Lichenicola cladoniae: one gene and its partner. The protein of the gene in region 2 interacts with the protein of the main gene of each other region in a pairwise test. Links are inferred from orthologs where the notes say so. Each region holds a gene or a part of one and is shown on either strand. Other genes may lie near its edges. The genes, in order: mrdA and HN018_RS02470.

What was found.
Region 1: the proteins of HN018_RS02470 (region 2) and mrdA interact in binary tests that used the Escherichia coli proteins (3 or more experiments, as listed by UniProt). The link is inferred for Lichenicola cladoniae from one-to-one orthologs.

Annotation. Positions count from the first base shown.
Region 1 is NZ_CP053708.1:3,863,737-3,867,025, forward strand. What follows is about bases 290-3,265. They hold mrdA (penicillin-binding protein 2), read right to left. Parts: upstream 2,762-3,265; coding sequence 818-2,761; downstream 290-817. Other genes in these bases: HN018_RS17450 (beta-glucosidase family protein), read left to right, coding at 290-759; mreD (rod shape-determining protein MreD), read right to left, coding at 2,769-3,265. Outside these bases: more of HN018_RS17450, read left to right, coding at 1-289; more of mreD, read right to left, coding at 3,266-3,289. UniProt on the Escherichia coli protein: Catalyzes cross-linking of the peptidoglycan cell wall. Responsible for the determination of the rod shape of the cell. Is probably required for lateral peptidoglycan synthesis and maintenance of the correct diameter during lateral and centripetal growth.
Region 2 is NZ_CP053708.1:579,794-583,286, forward strand. What follows is about bases 52-3,231. They hold HN018_RS02470 (penicillin-binding protein 1A), read left to right. Parts: upstream 52-418; coding sequence 419-3,031; downstream 3,032-3,231. Other genes in these bases: HN018_RS02465 (aldo/keto reductase), read left to right, coding at 52-147. Also shown: more of HN018_RS02465, read left to right, coding at 1-51. UniProt on the Escherichia coli protein: Cell wall formation. Synthesis of cross-linked peptidoglycan from the lipid intermediates.

The DNA of each region.
Region 1 (3,289 bases), 3.3 Mb from region 2 along the record:
TCGCTACCGGCCGACCTGCAGACCAAGGCCGATCAGGACGCGCTGGTGCGAGCGGTGGTCCGCGCAAACCCGAATACCATCGTGGTGGTCGAGAGCGGCGGGCCGGTGCTGATGCCTTGGCTTGCGCAGGTGATGGGCGTGCTTGAAGCCTGGTATCCGGGCTCGGGCGGGGGCGCTGCAATCGCCAACGTGCTGTTCGGAGACGTGAACCCGTCCGGCCACCTGCCGCTGACCTTCCCCGCGTCGGAATGCCAGCTGCCACGGCCGGTGCTCGATGTCGGCACGCCCACCAACCGGAACTTCCCGATCGACTACACTGTCGAAGGTGCCGCGGTCGGCTACAAATGGTTCCAGAAAAAGCACCTGACGCCGCTGTTCCCGTTCGGCTACGGGCTCAGCTACACCACCTTCTCCTACGGCGAACTGCACGCGACGTCGGGCAACGCCCTCACCGCCACCTTCACCGTCACCAACACCGGCGCCAGGGCGGGATATGCGGTGCCGCAGCTCTATCTCGGCCTGCAGGGACGCGGTGAGGCACCGACCCGACTCGTCGGCTTCGCCAAGGTCATGCTGCAGCCACACCAGAGCCGATCGGTCAGCATCACCGCCGACCCGCGCCTGCTGGCCGAGTTCGATGGCACCAACGACCGCTGGGTCGTGAAAGCCGGGCACTATCCGCTCTATCTCGGCACCTCGGCGAACGACATCGTCCGCACCGGCACCACCACCCTCAGCAGCCAAAGCCTGGCTCCCTGATCCAGCGACCAGGGCCGCGAGCCGTCCGCATCAACGTGCGGGCGGCTTTCGGCCGGTCTCAGATCGCGTCGGCGACCCGCTGTCCCGGCGCTTCGCGACGGTTGGCCGGATCGCGGGTGAGCGTCACGGTCATGATGTCGCGGGCGAGTGGCGCTGCGACCTCGGCGGCTGCGTTGCCGTGCTCCACGACGATCGCGGCCGCATAGCGCGGTGCGTCGTACGGCGCGAAGCAGATGAACAGCGCGTGCGGCCGGAACTCCCAGGGCAGCTTGGCCGAATTGAAATGGCCGCTCTCGCGCAGCCACCGGCTGACCCGGCGAACCTGAGCCGAGCCGGTCTTGCCCGCCATCTGGATGCCGGCGAGCGATAGCCGGGCTTTCGGCGCCGTGCCGTGTGGCTCGTTCACCACCGCATACATGCCAGCCCGCAACGCGGCCAGATGGGCTTCCGGCAGCCCGAGCTCGGGCCAGTGCAGCGGGTTGCCGGCCGGCTGTATGACGCCGTTGATCTGGCGGGTCAGATGCGGCTGCACCGCGCGGCCGGTAGCGATGCGGGACGCGTAGGTCGCAAGCTGCAGCGGCGTCACCTGGACGTAGCCCTGGCCGATGCCGCTGACGATGGTGTCGCCGCCGTTCCAGTGCCTTCCCTTGGAATGCTGCCACGCCGGAGTCGGGATCAGTCCGATGCGCTGGTGCGGCAGCTCGATGTCGAGCGACGTGCCGAGGCCGAACCGGTGCGCGGCCGCGGCGATCGCATCCATGCCGGTACGGCGGGCGGTCTCGTAGAAGAACACGTCGCAGGAGAACTTGATGCCGCCATGCAGGTCGAGCGAGCCGTGCCCGTGCTTGGCCCAGCAATGGAAGCGGGTGCCGCCGACATCGAGGTAGCCGGGGCAGAAGATCCGGTCGGACGGCGACAGGCTGCCGGACTGCAACGCCGCCATTGCGACGGCCGGCTTGAAGGTCGAGCCGGGCGGATACAGGCCGGCGACGCTCTTGTTGATCAGCGGCGTACGCTGGTCGTTGGTCCACTCGACCCATTGCGCCTGGCTGACGCCGGAATCGAACAGGCTCGGGTCGAACGACGGCGTGCTCACCATCGCCAGCACCTCGCCGTTGCGGCAATCCATCACCACGGCGCTGGCGGACTGGTCGCCGACATAGCCGAGCACCGCCTGCTGCAGGCCGAGATCGATCGAGAGGCCGACCGCCTCGCCCTGGATGCCCTCGCGACGGTTGATCTGGCCCATCACCCGGCCAACGGAATCCACCTCCATCTGCACCGAGCCGGCGGTGCCGCGCAGGCCGACATCGTGGAACTGCTCGATGCCGGCACGCCCGACCCGCATGCCGGGCAGAGCCAGGTTCGGGTCGGCAGCGACATCCTTCTCGTTGGGAGGCGCCACGTAGCCGACCACATGCGCCAGCAGCGGGCCCTGGGGATACAGGCGGGTGGTGCCGACATCGACCAGGATTCCGGGCAGGTCGGGCGCGTTGACCTCGATCCGCGCCATGTCGTCCCAGGTCAGGAAGTCGCGGACCACCACCGGGATGTATTTGCGGCCGTGCTTGAGTTCGCGGGTGATACGGGCCCGCTCGTGCTCGTCCAGCGGCAGGATGGCCGAGAAGCGGTCGAGCGTGGCGCCGACGTCGGTGGTCTTCTCCGCCAGGAGCAGCGCCCGCCAGTTGACCTTGTTGCCGGCCAGGCTCGCGCCGAACCGGTCCAGGATGCGGCCACGCGGCGGCGAAAGCATGCGCGTGTTGACACGGTTGTTTTCGGCAAGTGCCGCGTATTTCCGGCCATCGGCCACCTGGAGCCGATAGAGCCGGTCGCCGAGCGCACCGAGTGCCCCGACCTGGGCCGCCATCAACAGCAAGGCCCGCCGGGTAAAGATTCCGCGCGACGGGCTTTCCTTCGGGGCACGACCCGGGCGGACGCCTTTGGCGCGCGACTTCCCCGAAAACAGTCGCCCCGGAAGCAGGCCTCTGGGCAGCCGCTTCATGATGCGGCTACGCCAGCGTGGGGTCGGCGATGCCGCGATGCGCCCAGGTAAACAGCGCCGAAAGCAGCGGATAGAGGCCGGTGGCGAGTGCCAGTTCGAACAAGGCAGGTTGCGGCGGCAACAGTCGCTGGCTGAACGCCGACATCAACGCCCAGTCGAGCCCGATCACGCCGGCAGCCACCAGCAGGAACACCATCCAGACCAGCAGAAACCCCTGTCGGGCCAGTCCATGACGCCAGCCGAGCCCGCAGGCATGCACGATCAGCAGCGTCAGGATGGCGATACCCGGCGGCGAGAAACTGAGCAGGTCGTAGAGCAGGCCGAGCATGAACACGACCGCCGCCGGCATCGAGGCCGGCCGGAACACCGACCAGAAGAACACCGAGGCCATCGTGGTGCCCGGCAGCAAAGCCTGCTGTTCCGGCAGGCCCAGCGGCGCACACAGCAACAGCACCAGCAGCACGCTGAAGGCGGCCGGAAGCGCACGCCGGCCCGCGGCGTCGAGGCGGCGCCAGATGGTCGGCCGTG
Region 2 (3,493 bases):
CCGGTGATGCTGCCGATCCCCGGCACCGGCAGCCCGGCGCATCTCGAGGAGAACGTCGCTGCCGCGGCACTCACCCTCAGCGACGAGGAGGCGGCGATCCTGGATCGCCAGGGTGCCCAGGCGTCGGCGAAAGCAGGCGGCCGGTAAACGTCGCCGGCGCCTGGCGTTTCAATAAGACGGTGAAGCCTTGGGGGAAGGGGCGACGGACGCTTGCGCCGATGGTAAGGAACGCCGCATGAGCGGCCCGTACGATCGTCCGACCCAACCCAGCCCCAACGCTGGACGTCCTGTTTTGGATGGTCGCACGCCGACGTCCTCAGATCCGCGGCCGGTGGGCCGTGGCCCCGGCGGCCCCGGGAGCCGGGGCCCTGGTGGCCGCGGACCCGGCGGGCCGGCGCCTCGGCGTCCGCGGTACCGGGTGGTGCGCAAGCTGGCCGGCGCATCGCTGGCTCTGTTGCTTTTGGTGGGCGGCACGTCGTCGCTGATCGTCTGGCGCAAATATGAGCTGCTGGTCGCCGACCTGCCGACCGTCGGCGTGCTGCGGAACTACCAGCCGCCGGTGATGAGCCGTATCTACTCCGGCGACGGCCGGGTGATTGCCGAGCTTGCCGCCGAGCGGCGCCTCTTTGTTCCCTACAGCGCGATTCCGGAGAAGGTGAAGGCGGCCTTCATCTCGACCGAGGACCAGAACTTCTACACCCATGGCGGCGTCGATCCGCTGGCTATCCTGCGGGCTGCGTTCACCGACCTGGAAATGATGCACAAGCGGCGTCCGCTCGGAGCCTCGACCATCACCCAGCAGGTCGCACGGATCATGCTGCTCGGCTCCAACGCCCGCACCTTCGAGCGCAAGGCGAAGGAAGCGGTGCTCGCCATCCGGATCGAGCAGACGCTGTCCAAGGACCGCATCCTCGAGATCTACCTGAACGAGATCTACCTGGGTGCAGGCGCTTACGGCATCACGGCCGCCGCCCAGACCTATTTCAACAAGCCGCTGGACCAGCTCGACACCGCCGAAGCGGCCTTCCTGGGCGCGCTTCCGAAATCGCCGACCAACTACAACCCGTACCACTATCCGGATGCTGCCAAGGCCAGGCGCAACTTCGTGCTGGACCGCATGGCCGACACCCACTCGATCACCGTGGCCGATGCGGAGGCGGGGAAACTTGAGCCGCTCATCCCGACCGGCTTCACCCGGCCCGGTCCGGTCCCCGGCTCCGAATGGTTCTCCGAGGAGGTGCGACGCCAGCTGGTCGATCGCTACGGCCAGAACCAGACCATGCAGGGCGGGCTGGTGGTGCAGACCAGCCTCGACCCGAAACTGCAGGACGAGGCGACCCAGGACCTGCGCGGCGGCCTGATGAAATACGATCGCGCGCATGGCGGCTGGCGCGGCGCGGTGACGCACCTGGAGGGCATCGGCAACATCCGGGCAAGCCGGCCACGCAAGGGACATCCCGACTCATCGCCCACGGTGAACTGGGAAACCGTGCTTGCGACCGTCGCCCGGCCCGCCGGCATGCTGCCGGAGTGGCGCATGGCGGTGGTGATCTCGCCCTCTCTCGGCACCGTCGGCTGGCTGGACGACGACGAGAGCGCCGCTGGCGGCCTCGGCGCGCCGCATAACGGCACGCTCAACGGCGACGACATGGCGTGGATGCGGACCTACAAGTCGATCAAGCCCGGCGACGTGCTGATGGTCGAACCGACGCGTACGGATACCGGCAAGCCCGGCTCGACTGTCAGGATCCGGCAGATCCCCCAGGTCGAGGGCGCGCTGGTGAGCATGGACCCGACGACCGGGCGGGTGCTGGCCCTGGTCGGTGGCTGGAGCTTCGAGAGCAGCCAGTTCAACCGCGCAACCCAGGCGCTGCGCCAGCCCGGGTCCTCGTTCAAGCCGATCGTCTACCTGGCCGGCATGATGCAGGGCATCTCGCCCAGCCAGAAATTCGCCGACGCGCCCTACTCGAACGGCAACTGGCATCCGAACAACTACGAGATGACGTTTGGCGGCCCGACCTCGCTGCACGACGCACTGCGCAAGTCGCTCAACCTGGTGACGATCCGGCTGGCGGCGCATATCGGCATGAGCACCGTGGCCAAGCTGGCGATCGAGCTGCACGAGGTCGACGCGATGCCAAAGGTGCTGCCGGCGGCCCTGGGCGCCGTCGAAACCACCGTGCTGCGCGAATCCGGGGCGTATGCGTCGATCGCGTCGGGCGGCAAGGAAGTGCTGCCGAGCCTGATCGACGACGTGCAGGATCGCGATGGCCATGTGATCTGGCGTCCAGCCGGTCTCGGCGTGCAGGCCGGGTCGGACCCGAACCAGCCGCCGGTCCTGACCGACACACGCAAGCAGATCGCCGATCCGGCCTCGGCCTTCCAGGTCGTGCAGATGATGGAAGCGGTGCTGAAACCGGGCGGCACCGGACGGCAGGCGGGAGCGGGCATCGACAACCAGATCGCCGGCAAGACCGGCACGACGTCGGATTTCCGCGATGCCTGGTTTGCCGGCTTCGCGCCGAACCTGCTGACCGTTGTCTGGGTCGGCTACGACAATCCGCAAAGTCTCGGCGAGAAACAGGATGGCGACACCGTGGCCGGGCCGATCTGGAACCGGTTCATGAAGGCTGCCCTGGCCGACCGGCCGAAGGTCGACTTCCGCGTGCCGGACGGCGTGACGGTCATGCGCTACGGCGACACCATCGACGCGTTCAAGCCCGGGCAGGAGCCGGGCGCCAGTCGCAACCTGTTCGCCGCCAAGACGGTCGTCGAGGAGCTGGGCGCCGGCGATACCGGGGCCGAGAACCTGCCGGATGCCGAGTCCGACATGGGCAACGGGGCCAGCCTTGCGCCGATCGGTCCGGGCGCCTCGCTCGACGATACCGGCCGCGAGCTCGGGTCGCCTGCAAACCCGGCGCAGCCCGGCGTCACGCCGGCGGGCCAGCCCGGCGTCCTGGCGGCAGGATCGCCCAACAAGGCTGCGGCGGCCGCCAGCGGGGGTGACATCGGCATGGGCGGCTTGTATTGAGCCTGCCCGCCGTTTCCGAGTTTGCAGCCTAACGCCGCCAAGACATCTGGATCAGTGCCATGTCCGCCGAGATCGAAGCCCTCAACGAACAGATCAAGCAGTCGGTCGCGCTGCTGAGGAGGCATCTTTGACTGGGATGTTGCCCTCGACCGCCTCGCGGACCTGAATAACCGGGTCGAAGATCCCGACCTCTGGAACGATGCCGCCGCGGCGCAGGAGCTGATGCGCGAGCGCACCACCCTTGCCGGGCGGATGGAGGGCGTGCAGCGTCTCGAGACCGAGGTACGCGACGCCATGGACCTGGCCGAGATGGCCGAGGCCGAGGGCGACCAGGCGATGGTGGCCGATGCGATCGCCAGCCTGAAGGCGTCCGCGGCCGATGCCAAGCGTCGTGAACTGGAAAGCCTGCTGTCGGGTGAAGCCGATTTCAACGACGCCTTCATCGAGGTCAATGCCGGTGCC